One region of the Kitasatospora sp. NPDC052896 genome, then DNA from elsewhere that is predicted to be linked to it. Evidence: riboswitches for the same ligand, from Rfam matches in the RefSeq annotation. Region 1 holds a riboswitch; each other region holds the start of a gene.
What was found. A riboswitch is a leader RNA that binds a small molecule or an ion and turns the genes downstream of it on or off. The one in region 1 is predicted to bind cobalamin.
Positions count from the first base shown of each region.

Region 2: another riboswitch for cobalamin. It lies ahead of ACIGXM_RS34440 (HoxN/HupN/NixA family nickel/cobalt transporter); the one in region 1 lies ahead of ACIGXM_RS25740 (CoA-acylating methylmalonate-semialdehyde dehydrogenase).
Region 3: another riboswitch for cobalamin. It lies ahead of ACIGXM_RS07035 (ribonucleoside-diphosphate reductase subunit alpha); the one in region 1 lies ahead of ACIGXM_RS25740 (CoA-acylating methylmalonate-semialdehyde dehydrogenase).
Region 4: another riboswitch for cobalamin. It lies ahead of ACIGXM_RS13765 (cobalamin biosynthesis protein); the one in region 1 lies ahead of ACIGXM_RS25740 (CoA-acylating methylmalonate-semialdehyde dehydrogenase).

Region 1 is NZ_JBITZU010000015.1:62,135-66,408, forward strand. Features, by position in the region: gene ACIGXM_RS25735 (acyl-CoA dehydrogenase family protein) at 1-987, opposite strand, end outside; gene ACIGXM_RS25740 (CoA-acylating methylmalonate-semialdehyde dehydrogenase) at 984-2,483, opposite strand; cobalamin riboswitch at 2,694-2,886, opposite strand; gene ACIGXM_RS25745 (DUF5134 domain-containing protein) at 3,195-3,791, shown strand; gene ACIGXM_RS25750 (DJ-1/PfpI family protein) at 4,076-4,274, opposite strand, start outside.
Region 2 is NZ_JBITZU010000033.1:23,798-28,071, reverse strand. Features, by position in the region: gene cobF (precorrin-6A synthase (deacetylating)) at 1-483, opposite strand, end outside; gene ACIGXM_RS34440 (HoxN/HupN/NixA family nickel/cobalt transporter) at 611-1,735, opposite strand; cobalamin riboswitch at 1,821-1,958, opposite strand; gene ACIGXM_RS34435 ((2Fe-2S) ferredoxin domain-containing protein) at 2,194-2,634, opposite strand; gene ACIGXM_RS34430 (ABC transporter substrate-binding protein) at 2,631-3,647, opposite strand; gene ACIGXM_RS34425 (ABC transporter ATP-binding protein) at 3,746-4,274, opposite strand, start outside.
Region 3 is NZ_JBITZU010000002.1:195,910-200,183, forward strand. Features, by position in the region: gene ACIGXM_RS07025 (GNAT family N-acetyltransferase) at 1-393, shown strand, start outside; gene ACIGXM_RS07030 (hypothetical protein) at 407-1,216, opposite strand; cobalamin riboswitch at 1,405-1,546, shown strand; gene ACIGXM_RS07035 (ribonucleoside-diphosphate reductase subunit alpha) at 1,739-4,132, shown strand; gene ACIGXM_RS07040 (ribonucleotide-diphosphate reductase subunit beta) at 4,195-4,274, shown strand, end outside.
Region 4 is NZ_JBITZU010000005.1:237,357-241,630, reverse strand. Features, by position in the region: gene ACIGXM_RS13775 (alpha/beta hydrolase) at 1-74, opposite strand, end outside; gene ACIGXM_RS13770 (transcriptional regulator) at 168-860, opposite strand; cobalamin riboswitch at 1,088-1,222, shown strand; gene ACIGXM_RS13765 (cobalamin biosynthesis protein) at 1,277-2,335, shown strand; gene ACIGXM_RS13760 (cobyric acid synthase) at 2,332-3,858, shown strand; gene ACIGXM_RS13755 (putative cobaltochelatase) at 3,894-4,274, shown strand, end outside.

The DNA.
Region 1 (4,274 bases):
GAAGCCGGTGTCGGTGGCGTGCCGCTTGGCCATCGCGCACAACTGCGGGGCGTTCGGATCGGCCCGGTCCAGGGCGGATGCCGCGCGCCAGAGCAGGGCGCGGGCCGCCTCCAGCTCGGTGGCCATGTCGGCGAGCCGGAACTGCAGGGCCGGGGCGTGCAGCAGCCGGGCACCGAACGCCTCCCGGTCGGCCAGGTAGGCCGTGGTGCGCTCCAGGGCGCTCCGCGCGCCGCCGAGCGAGCACGCGGCGATGCCGAGGCGGCCGCCGTTGAGCCCGGCCATGGCGATCCGGAAGCCGTTGCCCTCGCCGCCGAGCAGCCGGTCGGCGGGCAGCCGGACACCGTCCAGCAGGACCTGCCGGGTGGGCTGGGCGTTCCAGCCCATCTTGTGCTCGTTCGGCCCGAAGGACAGGCCCGGGTCGTCGCGGTCCACCACGAAGGCGGAGATCCCCTTCGAGCCGGGTTCGCCGGTGCGGGCCATGACCACGTACACCCGGGAGGTGCCCGCACCGGAGATGAACTGCTTGACCCCGTCCAGCACCCAGTGGTCACCATCGCGCACGGCACGGGTGGTGAGCGCCGCGGCGTCGGATCCGGCGCCCGGTTCGGTCAGGCAGTAGCTGCCGAGGTCCGCCGCCGAGCAGAGCCCGGGCAGCCATCGCCCGCGCTGCTCGTCGGTGCCGTACCGGTCGATCATCCAGGCGACCATGTTGTGGATGGAGAGGTAGGCGGCGATCGAGGGACAGCCGGTGGCCAGTGCCTCGAAGGCCACCACGCCGTCCAGCCGGGTGAGTTCGGAGCCGCCGACGTCCTCGCGGACGTAGACGCCGCCCAGGCCCAGCTCGGCCGCCTTGCGCAGGACGTCCAGCGGGAAGTGCTTGGCCTGGTCCCAGGCCACCGCGTCGGGGGCCAGGTACTCGTCGGCGAAGGCCCGGGTGGTCTCCGCGATGGCGAGTTGATCCTTCGTCAGGTCGTGCACGCTGCTCACTCCATCGTGGGGATGGTGAAGCTCGCGCCCTCCTTGACCCCCGAGGGCCAGCGCGAGGTGATGGTCCGGGTGCGGGTGTAGAAGCGGATCGAGTCCGGGCCGTGCTGGTTGAGGTCGCCGAAACCGGAGCGCTTCCAGCCGCCGAAGGTGTGGTAGGCGATCGGGACCGGGATCGGCACGTTCACCCCGACCATGCCGGTGTTCACCCGGCGGGCGAAGTCCCGGGCGGTGTCGCCGTCCCGGGTGAAGATGGCCACCCCGTTGCCGAACTCGTGCTCGCTGGGCAGGCGCAGCGCCTCCTCGTAGTCGGCCGCCCGCACCACCGAGAGCACCGGGCCGAAGATCTCCTCGCGGTGGATCCGCATGTCCGGGGTGACCCGGTCGAACAGCGAGGCGCCGAGGAAGTAGCCGTCCTCGTGGCCTTCGAGCCGGAAGTCCCTGCCGTCGACGACGAGTTCGGCACCCTCCTGGACCCCGAGGCCGATGTACTCGCGGACCCGGTCCAGCGCCTGCCGGGTGACCAGCGGGCCGAAGTCCGCGGCCGGGTCGTCCGAACGGCCGACCTTCAGGGCCGCGATCCGCTCGGTCAGCTTGGCCACCAGGGCGTCGGCGGTCTGCTCGCCCACCGGGACGGCGACCGAGATCGCCATGCAGCGCTCGCCGGCCGAGCCGTACCCGGCGCCGATCAGCGCGTCCGCGGCCTGATCGAGGTCGGCGTCCGGCATCACGATCATGTGGTTCTTCGCCCCGCCGAAGCACTGCGCCCGTTTCCCGTGGGCCGCGGCGGTGGCGTAGACGTACTGGGCGATCGGCGTGGAGCCGACGAACCCGACCGCCTGCACCCGCGGATCCTCCAGCAGGGTGTCGACGGCCTCCTTGTCGCCGTTGACCACGTTGAGCACCCCGGCCGGGAGCCCCGCCTCCAGGAAGAGCTCGGCCAGCCGCAGCGGCACCGAGGGGTCCCGCTCGGACGGCTTGAGGACGAAGGCGTTGCCGCAGGCGAGCGCGGGTGCCGCCTTCCAGAGCGGGATCATCGCGGGGAAGTTGAACGGGGTGATGCCGGCGACCACGCCCAGCGGCTGGCGCATCGAGTACACGTCTATGCCGCTGCCGGCGTTGTCGCTGTACTCGCCCTTCAGCAGGTGTGGGATCCCGGCGGCGAACTCCACCACCTCCAGCCCACGTTGCAGGTCGCCGTGGGCGTCGGCGACGGTCTTGCCGTGCTCGGCGGAGAGCAGCCGGGCGATCTCGTCCTTCTCCAGCTCGACCAGCTGCAGGAACCGCATCAGCACCCGGGCCCGGCGCTGCGGGTTCCAGGCGGCCCAGCCGACCTGCGCCTGCTCGGCGTCGGCGATCGCGGACTCCACCTCGGCGCGGCTCGCGAGCGGTACCCGGGCCTGGACCCGCCCGGTGTTGGGGTCGTAGACGTCGCCGAAGCGCCCGGAGGCACCGGGGATCCGCTTGCCGGCGATGAAATGGGTCAGTTCTCGGACCATCGGTTCCTTCTCTCGACAGGGGTGGGAGAGGAGGAATGGAGACCTCCTCCGGCGGCCCGGCGCACGGTGGTGCGGCGCGGGACCGACTCGGCGGAGGAGGTGAACGAACCCGTCAGGACCTGTTGTCCCGAAGGGCTTTCTGCACGGCACGGGTTGGGGCGGCGAACCGCGGGCACCCTGGAGTCATGCGTGTCGTCTCCATCCTCGTGGAAAGCACGAACCACCCGCGGCCGGTATCCTGACTCCCGGATCACCGCCCGCCCTCGGGCCTTCCCGGCTGGCTGCCAGTGGCCATGACTCCTGCGAGGACGAGCTCCCCGGTCACAGTGGCGGGACCGTGCCGGACTCACACCGGCTTCCCTGACACCGCGGACCTGTCACGACCATATAGTTGGACGTCCTAGTAAGTCCAGGGGCCACGCCTCTTCCGGCGGGAACGGTCGGGACCGAAGCAGCGCGGCGCGGGTGGTGCGGCGGGGTGGGGGAGTGGTCCGGGAGGGAGGGGCGGTAGCGGTCCCGGCAGACGCTCCCTCGGAGAGCGAACCAACTCGGCTTTCCCCCGCCCCGGGGTGGCGGTTGTGCATGCGTTCCTCGGCCTCATCGTGCGCTGCTCGTACGCCCCTTGCGCTTCCGTGCGCGGAGTGTGCCCCCGTGCTCCGGGCTCTCGCGACCCTCCACCCTGGGTGGTGCGAAGGAAGGGGGAGCACACGGATGCGACAACCCGAGCTGGTGACATGGCTCTTCGTCCCGTTGATGACCGCGACCGGGCTGCTCTGCCTGGTCCGGTGGCGCCTGGCCTCCCAACTGGCCGGTGAGGAGAGGCGGTTGGAGGCGTCCTCGGCACTCAAGGGGCTGGGCATGGCGGTGATGGCCCTCCCGGTCGGTACCGGCGTGGCCCTGCCCGAAGGCCTGTGGGTGGCCGTTCTCGTGCCGGCGGGCCTGTGGTCGGCGGCCGCCGCCGTGCGCTCCGCGGGCCATCGCCGGCACCATCTGGAGCACGCGGTCGGGCATCTGGCCATGGTTTACATGGCCGTCTCCATGGCTGGGCGGATGGCGAACGCGGCAGGTGCCATGCCGGCGATGCCGGGCATGGCACCTGTGGTGGGTGCCGCCTGGCTCACCGGTGCGCTGCTGGTCTTCTTCGGTGTCTGCGTGGTCGTCAGCTGCACCCGCCTGTTCGACTTCGCCGTGGCCCCGTCCGGTGCCCGACGGTACCGCGGAGTCGGGGTGCTGTGGTCGCCGCAGTGGCCCGAGGCGTGTCATCTGGTACTGGGCGTGGGCATGTTCACGATGCTGCTGGCGATGTAGGCCAGCGCAGCCGATCGTTGACGCGAGCGGCTGCGTGACCCGGCTGTCATCCGCGACGACCTCACCCTCGACGCCCTGGACCTCCACGTTCAGGACGTCGTCCCGCGTACTCCCGGCGTCCGCGGCCTGCTCGACAGGAGACCGGTTGGACCGGCCGGCGGATCCTCGCGCACGTCGGTGGCCCGCATCGCCCCGACGGGTCGACGCGGGCCACCGACGAAGTTCCTGCGGGGCCGCCGCTGGGCTACGCCGAGTTCGGCAAGGCGGTTCCCGTGCGACGACGATCAGGAGCTGCGCCAGACGACGCCGCGCTGCTCGTACTCCATGATGGACTCGACGCCGGTGGCGACGGATGATCCGCACTCGCGGGTGACCATCCAGAGTGCCAGGTCGATTCCGCTGGTGACACCGCCCGCGGTCACCAGGTTCCCGTCGTCAACGACTCGTGCGTCGATCACCTTGCCTCCCTGGGCGGCCAGCTCG
Region 2 (4,274 bases), on a different contig from region 1:
GACCCGGGTGAGGGTGGTGCGGTGCCGGGCGGCCAGGACCGAGATGCTGCTGATCCCCGGGATCACCTCGTACTCGAAGAGGTCCGGGGCGTCCCTGCGGGCCAGGACCTCCTCCACCACCGCGATCACGCTGTCGTACAGGCTCGGGTCGCCCCACACCAGGAACGCGCCCGTCTGGTCGGGACCCAGGTGTTCGGCGATCAGCCGGTCGACCAGGTCGGCGCGGCGGTGGCGCCAGTCGTCCACCGCGGCCGCGTAGGCCGGCGCGCCGCGGTCCCGTTCGGCGTCCGGGGTCTCGACCACCTGGTGGCCGGGCCGGGCGTGTTCGTCGAGCAGTTGCCGGCGCAGCCGGATGAGGTCCTGGCGCTGCTCGTTCTTGTCGAGGACGAAGAAGACGTCGGTGCGGGCGATGGCCTTGACCGCCTGCAGGGTCAGGTGGTCGGGGTCGCCCGCACCGATGCCGATGATGAGGATGTGCTGCATGACCTGGATTCTGCCTGGTCCCACCCGCCGGAGCTCGGCCGGCCCGTGGTCCGTGGCCGGGCGGGCCGGCGAGCCGGTGTGCCGGTGTGCCGGTGGAACCCCGTGCCGGGCCCGTACGGACGTGCTGTTACGCCGGTTCCTCGGCCTCCACGGCCGAGGCGGCGGCCGGGGTGGTCCAGCGGGCCTCGACCTTGCCGAAGCGCCAGTAGAGCAGGGCGACGACCCAGGTCAGGGCGAAGAGTCCGGCGATGGCGAAGCCGGCCTTGTTGATGTCGAAGTTCGCCATGAAGTCCCAGAACGGGCCGCTGAGGTGGAGCTCGGAGGTGAGGACGCCGAGCAGCTCGATGGTGCCGATCAGGAAGGCGGCGGCGATGGACAGGCCGGTGATGACGAGGTTGTAGTACACCTTGCGGACCGGGTTGGCGAAGGCCCAGCCGTAGGCGAAGTTCATGAAGCAGCCGTCCAGGGTGTCGAAGAGCGTCATGCCGCCGGCGAAGAGCAGGGGCAGCGCGAGGACGGCGTAGAAGGGCAGGCCGGCGGTGGCGGCGTAGGCGGTGGCGGCGAGCAGCACGACCTCGGTGGCGGTGTCGAAGCCGATGCCGAAGATCAGGCCGACGAAGAACATCTGCCAGGTGTGGTTGATCGAGCGCATGAAGCGGCCGAAGAAGCGCCACATCAACCCGCGGGCCTGGAGCTGCCGTTCGAGCTCCTCCTCGTCGAAGGTGCCCTGGCGCATCGAGCGGAAGACCTTGGCGATGCCGGCCAGCACGATGAGGTTGAGCAGCGCGATGAGGTAGAGGAAGCTGGCGGAGGTGACCGTGCCGATCACGCCGCCGACGGTCTCGTAGGTCGAGTTGGGGTCGACCATCGCGCCGAAGACGGCCTTGGCCGCGATGGTGATGCCGATGCCGACCACACAGATGATGGTGGAGTGGCCGATGGCGAAGAAGAAGCCGGTGCCGAGCGGACGCTTCTTGTCGGCCATCAGTTTGCGGGTGACGTTGTCGATGGCGGAGATGTGGTCGGCGTCGAAGGCGTGGCGCGCGCCCAGGGTCCAGGCGGTGAAGGCGACGCCGATGCCGACGCCGAGGCCGTCGTAGTGGAAGTGGTGGGGCAGCACGGTGAGGACGAAGATTCCCCAGCCGAAGCCGTTGAGGGCGAGGATGACCAGGGCCATCATGCCCAGGCGTCCCCACTCGGAGGGGTGGAGCGCGTCGCGGATCGATCTGAACCGGGTTGCCGGGGTGTTCATGGGCATCCTCCTCGGGATGCTCGCCGGGCAGGGCGGCACCCGAGTCGGCCCACGGGGGCCGGGCGGTCCGTCCTTCCGTCGAGGCGGGAATCCGTGGCGCGACGGCAGGCGACCGGGCTCGTCCCCGTGAGGGGCATCACCGTTGCGGGACAGTGCCGGGTTCACACCGGACTTCGCTGCTGGCGCGCTGTCACAGCAGGCGGCTGCAACCTGGCCAGCCTAGTGAGGCGGTTCGTTCATCTTCAAGCTCGCGCAGGTCAAGAGCCGGACAAACTCTACGAGCGGGGCCGGCACCGGATGGGACCCCGCCGGTGCCGGAGGAGACACCGATCGTCACGGGCACCGCGGTGGCGAGGTGTCAGCACTGCTTCCGGGCGGGTGACTTCGGCGGCCTGATGGGGGCCAGGCACGAGGGCCGGCGCGCACACTCCGGCCCTCCGCCGACGCACTGTCCGACGTCACTCGCCGCCCCCACGCGACGAGCCGCGAGCCGCGATGTCGGGACCGCGGGCCGGGATCCGTAGCGCCTGGAGCCCTGGGGGGAGCGCTTGTGGCGTGGCCGGGTCCGCCTCGGCGGCGGGCTGTCGGAGCCACTCGCACAGGGCGGCGGTGTCGTCCGCGGAGGTCAGCCCGCCGAGCCACAGGGGCCGGCTCCGCCGGCCGTCGGGTTGCCGCGCGTGGCTGCGGACCACGACGACGTTGGCCTGCTCGCACGGTCCCAGGCAGTCCGTGGTGCGCAGTCTGACGTGGGCGAGGCTGTCGGCTGTCGCGGAGAGTGCGGCCAACTGGGCTTCGTGGTCGACGTCGGGGCGCTTGGCGGCGTTTCCACAGCAGCACCCCCGGCACAGCACGATGTCCACGGTCGGCGGGGTGCGGGGGTCCGGGGCGCCGGTGCTCATGCGCCGTCGGTGGGCAGGCCGAAGGCGTCCGGGTGGAGCCAGCGGGCGATGGCGGTGACGGCCTCCGCGTTGCGGGGCCCGGGGGTGACCTGGTCGTAGCTCAGGGTCAGGAAGCAGTGGTTCCTGACCGCGGTCAGGTTCCGGGTGATCGGGCTGCTCTCCAGGAACTGCTGCTTCTGCTCGGCGGTGGGGGTGCCGTAGTCGTTGATGACGATGCACTGCGGGTCGGCGGCCGCGACCTGTTCCCAGGAGACCGAGGTCCAGCTCTGCTCGAGGCCGGCGAAGACGTTGGTGCCGCCGCCCAGTCGGATCAGGGCGTCGGGCATGGCGAGCCCGCCCGCGGTGAACGGTGCGGACTGGCCGCTGTCGTAGTCGAAGACCCGGACCGGGGCCAGTCCGGTCGTCTTGGCCTGCGCCGCGGTCACCTCGGCCTTCATGGAGTCGACCAGCTGCCGGGCTCTGGTCTGCGTGCCGAAGATCTGGCCGAGGTTGGTGAGGTCGCGGTAGGTGTCGTCGATGCTCACGGAGCCGGTTCCGCTCTGGACGTGGGCGCAGGACTCGGTGAGGGCGAGGGTCTTGATGCCGAATTTGGCCAGGCCGTCGGGGGTGAGGTCGGTCCCGGTGTGCAGGCCGTAGTTCCAGCCGGCGAACAGGAAGTCCGGGTGGAGGCCGACCAGCGGTTCGAGGGTGAAGTAGGACGGGGAGATGCTGGGGACCGTGCGGAAGGCCGTCTGGTACTGCTGCGGAACGGGCTTGCCGTCCGGGCCGTCGCCGTTGACGCCGAAGTCGCCGACCATGTGCGACTCCAGGCCCAGGGCGAGCATGTCCTCGGTGGTGTTGATGTCGTTGGACACGGCACGGGTGGGTGCCTTGGTGAAGGTGATCCGGGTGCCGCAGTTGGTCACCGTGACGGGGTAGCCACCGTCACCCGGGGCGGCGGGAGTTGTGGACCGGGCGGCGTCCCCCGTGGTGGCGGGGCCGCCGCAGCCGGTGAGGACACCGCTGAGCACCACGGCCGACGCGGCGAGAGCGGCCGCTCGCGGGAGGCGCGTTCGGACGGGGGAGCGACGGGGGCGGGGAGCACGGGGCTGGGCCATGGTGTGCCTTTCGGTCAGGGGGCTTGCCCGGGCTTGGAGTTGAGCGGGGGCTCGATGGCCGGGGGGATGGGGTGCGGCCGGCGGGAGCGGCGCGGGATGAGGTGTGGGGTCCCGGTCTCGGGGTGATCGACGATCAGGACGTCCGCGCCGTAGGCGAGCCGCACCAGGTCCGTGGTGATCACCTGCGCGGGCGGGCCGCCGGCGATGATCCGTCCCCGGGCCAGGAGGTGGACACTGTCGCAGAACAGCGCGGCCAGGCTCAGGTCGTGCAGCGCGGCCAGGACCGTGACGCCGAGTCCGGCGACCAGCTCCAGGACCTCCACCTGGTAGCGGATGTCGAGATGGTTGGTCGGCTCGTCCAGGATCAGGTGGTCCGCGTTCTGGGCGATGGCACGGGCGATCAGGACCCGCTGCTTCTCGCCGCCGGACAGGGTGTTGAAGCTGCGGCCGGCCAGGTGCGCGCAGCCGACCCGCTCGATGGCGTGTTCCACCGCTGTCAGGTCGGCCCGGTCGTCGCGGTCGAAGGCGCGCTTGTGGGGAGTG
Region 3 (4,274 bases), on a different contig from region 1:
CGGGATGCCCGCCGGCGGTCCGCCGAGGCCGAGCTGTACGTGGCCGTCGATCCCGCCGATCTCTCGCGCGGGGCGGCCGGGCGCGTCCTCGGTTGCGTGACCTTCGCGGTCGGCGGCAACCCGTGGGCCGACATCGCCACCTCCGAGGAGGGCGAGATCCGGATGCTGGCCGCCGCCGCGGCCTCGCGCGGCCGCGGGGTCGGCGAGGCCCTGGTGCGGGCCTGCGTCACCCGCAGCCGCGAACTCGGCCTGGCCGGCATGGCGTTCTCCACCCGCCCGGCGATGACCGCCGCCCACCGGATCTACGAGCGGGTCGGTTTCCGGCGCACTCCGGAGCGCGACTGGTGCGTCCGCCCGGGGGTCGACCTGTTGGTCTACAGCCTCGCCTTCTGACCGGCGCGCCCGGTCAGCCCGCCGCCGCCGCGCGTTGCAGCAGGCGGGTCCGCAGGTACGCGTCGAAGGCCGGCGCGGCGGCCGTGGCGGTGGCGTCCTGCGCCGCGCCGCCCGGCTTCACCGTGCCCTCGACCGTGAGATAGCCGTACCGGCCCAGCGTGCCGTGCGTGCCGGCACAGCCCGGACCGGTGCAGAACGACACCGCGCCCGGCGCGGCCAGGCCCTGGAGCTGCCCCTGGAAGCCGGCGAACGCGGCGTCGGCCTGGCTCCGGTGGTCGAAGACGGCGACTCCCAGGGTCACCACGCTGTCCCCCGTGGCGTAGCTGGCCCTGATCACCTGACGGCAGTCCTGGGCCGCGAGCAGGTTGCCCAGCCCACCGGTGGTGGCCTTCCAGCACGGCTCGGTGGCCACCTCGGCGGCCCGGGTCCAGGTGGCGCCGGCCACCGTGACGGTCGGCTCGGGGAACAGGCCGGCGGCGGAGAGCGGCGCGGTGTCGGTGGCGGCGTCCCAGAGCGGGGTTGTCGGGTCCGCCGACGCCGTCGAAGCCCCCGCGGCCACCACGGCCGCCGCCCGAGGCGCGGTCGGGGACCTCGCGAGCAGCACCGCCGCCCCGGCCCCGCCCAGCACCACGAGCACGCCCAGCACCCCCAGCAGCACCCGCAGCCGGCCCCGGCGACGAGCCTCGGCCGCCGAGCGGTCGGCCAGCGCGGTCCAGTACTCCACCGGAGCGGTGGCCACGACGGGCGGCGCGCCCGGCAGCACGCCGGGTGGCTCTCCCGGGTACCCGAAGCCCGCTCCCGAATCCCCCGCCCCTTCACTCACGGGCGACGATCCTATGACACCCCGGGAGCTGACACGCCGGGATCCCCGCCGACGCCCCCTCAGCCCGCCCGCACCGGGCCGTCCACCCGGCCCGGTAATCGATCCGTGTCCGAAGCGGTGGCTCACCAACCCGCCTCCGTCACCAGTCCGCCACGCCACGCCACACTACATGTGGGTGTTACATCCATCAGCCACCACTACATGTATGCTCGCTCTCGCTGTCGACGCAGGGGAACCCGGTGTGAGTCCGGGACTGCCCCGCAGCGGTGAGCGGGCGCCCCCACGAGGCGCCGGCGAGTCCGAGTACCTGCCGACGGTGTGCCACACGGCTTCCCCGCAGAGGCCTTGAAGCACGTCCAGCTTGTGTCCGGGCCTCGCGGGTGGGCCGGGGATGCCGCCGCAGCGCGCCGCCGGGTACGGGTGGCCGCGCCGAGCTCCCCTGCCCTGCCCCGGTCCGGTTCGTCCCACCGTCCGTCGCCGTCGCCAGGAGAGAGCGCCTTGACCACCGCTGCCTCAGCCACCCTGCCCGCCCAGGGAACCAGCACCGACCCCCTCGACCGGTCGGAGCCCGGCGCCGCGCTCCTCCGGACGCTGACGGACCGGAGCAGCGACCTCCCCCAGGTGGACCCCGGCCACGTCGCCGCCGCCGCACTGCGCGGCCGGCACGCCGGCTCCGACTTCGCGGAGCTGCGCGGGCTGGCCGTGGAGGCCGCCGCGTCGATGATCGCCGAGGACCCGCAGTACTCGAAGCTGGCCGCCCGACTGCTCGCCGAGGAGATCGCCGACGAGGCCGTCAGCCAGGGCGCGATCTCGTTCGCCGCCTCGATCGCCGTCGGCCACACCGAGGGCCTGATCGGCGACACCACCGCCGACTTCGTGGCCCGGCACGCCGCCGCGCTCGACGCGCTGATCGACCGCCGGGGCGACGACCGCTTCGAGTACTTCGGCCTGCGCACCGTGCAGTCCCGCTACCTGCTGCGCCACCCGATCACCCGCAAGGTGATCGAGACCCCGCAGCAGTTCATGCTCCGGGTCGCCTGCGGCCTGGCCGTCGGCGACAGCGCCGAGTCGGTCACCGAGGTGGCCGAGCTGTACCGGCTGATGAGCACGCTCTCCTACCTGCCGTCCTCGCCGACCCTGTTCAACTCCGGCACCCGGCACCCGCAGATGTCCTCCTGCTACCTGCTGGACTCGCCGCTGGACAACCTGGACTCGATCTACTCGCGTTACGCGCAGATCGCCCGGCTGTCCAAGCACGCCGGCGGCATCGGCCTGTCCTACTCCCGGATCCGCTCGCGCGGTTCGCTGATCCGCGGCACCAACGGCAAGTCCAACGGCATCGTCCCGTTCCTGCGCACCCTGGACTCCTCGGTCGCCGCGGTGAACCAGGGCGGCCGGCGCAAGGGCGCGGCCTGCGTCTACCTGGAGACCTGGCACGCCGACATCGAGGAGTTCCTCGAGCTGCGCGACAACACCGGCGAGGAGGCGCGCCGCACGCACAACCTCAACCTGGCGCACTGGATCCCGGACGAGTTCATGCGCCGGGTGAACGCCAACGCCGACTGGTCGCTCTTCTCCCCCGCCGACGTCCCCGAGCTGGTCGACCTGTGGGGCGAGGAGTTCGACGAGGCGTACCGGAAGGCCGAGGCCGCCGGCAAGGCGGTCCGCACCATCCCGGCTCAGACCCTGTACGCCCGGATGATGCGCACCCTCGCGCAGACCGGCAACGGCTGGATGACCTTCAAGGACGCGGCCAACCGCGCCGCCAACCAGACCGCGCTGCCCGGCCGGACGGTGCACTCCTCCAACCTCTGCACCGAGATCCTGGAGGTCACCGACGACTCGGAGACCGCGGTCTGCAACCTGGGTTCGGTCAACCTGGGTGCCCACGTGGCCGCCGGCGCCACCGCCGGTGACCTGCTGAACGCGATGGACTGGGACCGGCTGGACGCCACCGTGCGCACCGCGGTCACCTTCCTGGACCGGGTCATCGACATCAACTTCTACCCGACCACCGAGGCCGGTACCTCCAACTCCCGTTGGCGGCCGGTCGGTCTGGGCGTGATGGGCCTGCAGGACGTCTTCTTCCAGCTGCGGATCGACTTCGACTCGGCCGAGGCGAAGGAGCTCTCCACGCTGATCTCCGAGCGGATCATGCTGACCGCCTACGAGCGCTCCAGCGAGCTGGCCGAGCAGTTCGGGCAGCACCCCGCGTACGCCGAAACCCGGGCCGCCCGGGGCCAGTTGCACCTGGACCACTTCGCCGGCGCCACCCCGCGCTGGGCCGAGCGCTGGGCCGCCCTGCGGGCCCGGATCGCCACCACCGGCCTGCGCAACGCGCTGCTGCTGGCGATCGCCCCGACCGCGACCATCGCCTCCATCGCGGGCGTCTACGAGTGCATCGAGCCGCAGGTCTCCAACCTGTTCAAGCGGGAGACCCTGTCCGGCGAGTTCCTCCAGGTGAACCCTTACCTGGTACGGGAGTTGAAGGACCTCGGGGTCTGGGACCAGCAGACCCGGGACGCCCTGCGGGACGCCAACGGTTCGGTGCAGGAGCTCAACTGGCTGCCCGCCGAGGTCCGTTCGCGCTACCGGACGGCCTGGGAGCTGCCCCAGCGCGCGCTGATCGACCTGGCCGCCGCCCGCCAGCCGTACCTGGACCAGAGCCAGTCGCTCAACCTCTTCATGGCCGCGCCCACCATCGGCAAGCTCAGCTCGATGTACGCGTACGCCTGGAAGGTCGGTCTGAAGACCACCTACTACCTGCGGTCGCGGCCGGCCACCCGGATCGCGCAGGCCGCCACCGGCGCCGCGCGCCCCGCCGTCGTGATCCCCTCCCCCACCCTCACCCCGGAGCAGGAGGCCGCCATCGCCTGCTCCCTGGAGAACCCCGAGTCCTGCGAGGCCTGCCAGTGAGTACCACCCCCAACCGCCCGAAAAACCTGCTGGACCCGGGCTTCGAGCTGACCCTGCGCCCGATGCGCTACCCGTCGTTCTACGACCGCTACCGGGACGCCATCAAGAACACCTGGACCGTCGAGGAGGTGGACCTGCACTC
Region 4 (4,274 bases), on a different contig from region 1:
CCGAGCAGCAGCACGGCGACCCCCGCCGCGACGACGACAGCGGTGCCAGCGGCGACGACGGTTCCCCTACGCATGGCGCTCCCCGGGTGGTGAGTGGGTGACGCTCCCCAGTTCATCCCGTGAGCCGTGCGCCGGCCACCGCAACGCCGCCGTACGGGCAGCCTCCGCTACACCGGGAGGTCGGGGGCGGCGGTGGCGAGGAGGGCCCAGAAGCGGTGGTCGACGGGGGCGGCGGGGGGCCGGGGCTCCTCCGGGGCGGTGCCGCCCCAGTGGGAGGGGACCCGGTGTTCGGCCTGGAGGGCGGCCAGGACGCCGGCGAGGGCCTCGCGCGGGGCCGGGACCAGGCGGGCGACCGGCTTCAGCTGGGGCTGCCAGCGGCCGGCGACGCACTGGCGCAGGCACTGTTCCAGCTCCTCCTCGGCACCGGTGATCCGGACCAGGTCACGCAGCGTCAGACCGAGGGTCTCGGCGAGGGCGCGGGTCTCGTCGGCGTCGCCGGTCCAGCGTCCGGTGAGTTCGGCGTCGGCGTACGTCCGCGCGCCGACGCCGATCCGGGCGGCGGCCTGGTCCCGGCTCAGTTCGCGGGCGAGCCGGAAGTCGCGCAGCGAGGTCGGACGGACCCCCATCAGCTGTGCCACCGGGCACCAGAGCGCCCGGGCGAGTGCGATGAGCTCGGTCTCGCCGGGCCGGATCTCGCCGCTCTCCCAGCCGAGGACGTGAGCCGGCAGCAGCCGGACGCCGTGCGCGGCCATCGCCTCCGCCACCTGTTCGGGGGTCAGCCCGAGCCCGGCGCGGTGCGCCCGGGCGGCCTGCCGGGAGAACGGGACCGGGGCGGGGGCCGGGGAACTGCTGCGTCGCATGGGACGACGGTAGGGGCGCGGCCGAGCCCGCCCCCAGTCGCCGAACGCACGAAGCCGGGGAGCGGCCCCCGGCGGCGCCTTGGACGTATCACCAGCGCCGAGGCCGCGTCAGTGTCCGTTGCTCGGAGGTGGCGACGGTTCCGTCCGGTGTGATCAACCACTCCGGGGGCCCGGTTGACGCCCGGAACGGGCCCGTGATGGGATCCTTGGGCCAAACGGAGGCAAGCAGAGGAAGCCGGTGCGAATCCGGCGCGGTCCCGCCACTGTCACCGGGGAGTGCGTTCGAACGATGGTCACGGTGTCCCGCCACAGGGGCGTTGGAAGGCCCGGGCGCGCGTCCGTACCCGGGAGCCAGGAGACTCTCGCCCCCGCGACGTCGAGCCAGGGCGCGGACCCTGAGTGAGGACACGCACAGCATGCAGCCTGCTCCCCGGCCGGCACCGAGCGCCGTGGGGGTGCCGCTCCGTCAACCTCCCCGCGCCCGACGCCCGTACGCCACCGCGGCCGGCGGCTACGCGCTCGGCGCGGTCGCCGGTTACGCGGCCGACCTGCGGTTCGCCGACCCGCGCCGGGGTCACCCGGTGGCCGCCTTCGGCCGGGCCGCCGGCCGGCTGGAGCGCGCCCTCTGGCGCGACCACCGCGGCGCGGGGGCGCTGTACACCGCGCTCTGCGTGGGCGGTGTCACGGCCGCCGCGGTGACGGTGGAACGGCTGGTGGGACGGCGGGGCATCGCGGCGAGCGCCGCCACGGCGGCCGCCACCTGGACCGTGCTCGGCGGCACCTCGCTCACCCGCGAGGCCCGTACGATCGGCGCCGCCCTGCGCGCGGGCGACCTGACGGCGGCCCGGGAGCGCCTGCCCCACCTGTGCGGGCGCGACCCGAGCGCCCTGGACGAGCCGCAGCTGGCCCGCGCGGTGGTCGAGTCGGTGGCCGAGAACACCGCGGACGCCGTGGTCAACGCGCTGGTCTGGGGTGCCCTGGCGGGCGGCCCGGGCCTGCTGGCGTTCCGCGCGGTCAACACCCTGGACGCGATGGTGGGTCACCGGTCCCCCCGGCACCGGCGCTTCGGCTGGGCCTCGGCACGGCTGGACGACCTGGCCGGCTGGCCGGGCGCCCGGCTGACCGCGCTGCTCACGGTGGCCGCCGCGCCGCACCCGCGGACCGCCTGGCGGGTCTGGCGGCGGGACGGCTCGGCGCACCCGAGCCCGAACGCCGGCCAGGCCGAGTCGGCCTTCGCGGGCGCGCTCGGGGTCCGGCTCGGCGGCTCGCTGCGGTACGGGGAGAGGGTGGAGAACCGGCCGGTGCTGGGGGCGGAGTTGCGCCCGGTGGCCGTGGACGACATCGAGCGCGCCTGCCGGCTGTCGCGCCGGGTGGGCCTGTTGGCGCTGGCCGTGACGGTGGCCGGCCGCTGCGCGGGGCACCGGGTACGGGCGAGGGCGGCACGCGCCGCCAGGACGGGAGGTGGCAGCCGATGAGCAACGCACTGCTGGTCGCCGGGACGACGTCGGACGCGGGCAAGAGCGTGGTCACCGCCGGGATCTGCCGCTGGCTGGCCCGGCAGGGGGTGAGGGTCGCGCCGTTCAAGGCGCAGAACATGTCGCTCAACTCGATGGTCACCGCCGACGGCGCGGAGATCGGCCGGGCCCAGGTGATGCAGGCCGCCGCGGCCCGGGTGGAGCCCGAGGCGGCGATGAACCCGGTGCTGCTGAAGCCGGGCGCCGACGGCCGCAGCCAGGTGGTCCTGCTCGGCCACCCGATCGCGGAGGTCGGCGCGCTCGACTACCGAGAACGCAAACCCTTCCTGCTGGAAAAGGCCCTGGACTGCCTGGCCGACCTGCGCCGCCGCTTCGACGTGGTGATCTGCGAGGGCGCCGGCTCCCCCGCCGAGATCAACCTGCGCGACCGCGACATCGCCAACATGGGCCTGGCCCGGGCCGCCGACCTGCCGGTCGTGGTGGTCGGCGACATCGACCGCGGCGGGGTCTTCGCCGCGATGTACGGGACGCTGGCGCTGCTCTGCGCCGAGGACCAGCGGCTGGTGGCCGGCTGGCTGGTGAACAAGTTCCGCGGCGACGCCCGGCTGCTCGGGCCCGGCCTGGACATGCTGCACGAGCTGACCGGCCGTCCGGTGCTGGGCACCCTGCCGATGCTGGCGGGTCTCTGGCTGGACGCCGAGGACTCGCTCGACCTGTCCACCGCCGTCGAGCGCGCGGACGTCGCGGGCCCGTACGGCGCCGACGTGCTGCGGGTCGCCGTGCTGCGCTTCCCCCGGCTGTCCAACTTCACCGACCTGGACGCGCTCGCCCAGGAGCCCGGCGTGCTGGTCCGCTGGGCCACCCGTCCCGAGGAGCTGGCCGACGCGGACCTGGTGGTGCTGCCCGGCACCCGGGCCACCGTCGCCGACCTGGCCTGGCTGCGCGAGCGCGGCCTGGCCGCACCGCTGCGCGAGCGGGCGGCGGCCGGGCGGCCGGTGCTCGGGGTCTGCGGCGGCTACCAGATGCTGGCTCGGCGGATATCGGACGGGATCGAGTCGAAGGCGGGCCGGGTCGAGGGACTCGGGCTGCTGCCGACCACGGTCGAGTTCGGGCCGGAGAAGGTGCTCGGCCGACCGGTCGGCGAGGCCTTCGGCGAGCGGGTCGAGGGCTACGAGATCCACCACGGGGTGGTGACCGTCGAGGGCGGCGAGGCCTTCCTGGACGGCTGCCGCGACGGCGCGGTCTGGGGCACCACCTGGCACGGCGCGCTGGAGAACGACGGGTTCCGCCGGGCTCTGCTGCGCGAGGTCGCGGCGCTGGCCGGGCGGGCCTTCGTGCCGGCACCGGACACCTCGTTCGCCGCCGCCCGGGAGGCCCGGCTGGACCGGCTGGGCGACCTGATCGAGGAGCATGCCGACACCGCCGCGCTGTGGCGGCTGATCGAGGGCGGGGCCGGGGCCGGGCTGCCGTTCGTCCCGCCGGGGGCTCCGGCCACCCGCGTCCTGGAAGGTGACCTCCTGTGAGTGACGTCCGATACCCGTTCACCGCCATCGTCGGCATGGCCGACCTCCGGCTCGGGCTGCTGCTCAACGCCGTCTCGCCGGCGGTCGGCGGGGTGCTGGTGCGTGGCGAGAAGGGCACCGCGAAGTCGACCATGGTCCGCGCGCTGGCCGGGCTGCTGCCGTCGATCGCGGTGGTGACGGACTGCCGGTTCGCCTGCGACCCCACCGCCCCGGACCCACAGTGCCCGGACGGGCCGCACGAGGCTCCCGGTGTCGACCGGCCGGCCCGGCTGGTCGAGCTGCCGGTCGGCGTCACCGAGGACCGCATCGTCGGCTCGCTCGACCTCGAGCGCGCGCTCGCCGAGGGCGTCAAGGCCTACGAGCCGGGCCTGCTCGCCCAGGCGCACCGCGGGGTGCTCTACATCGACGAGGTGAAC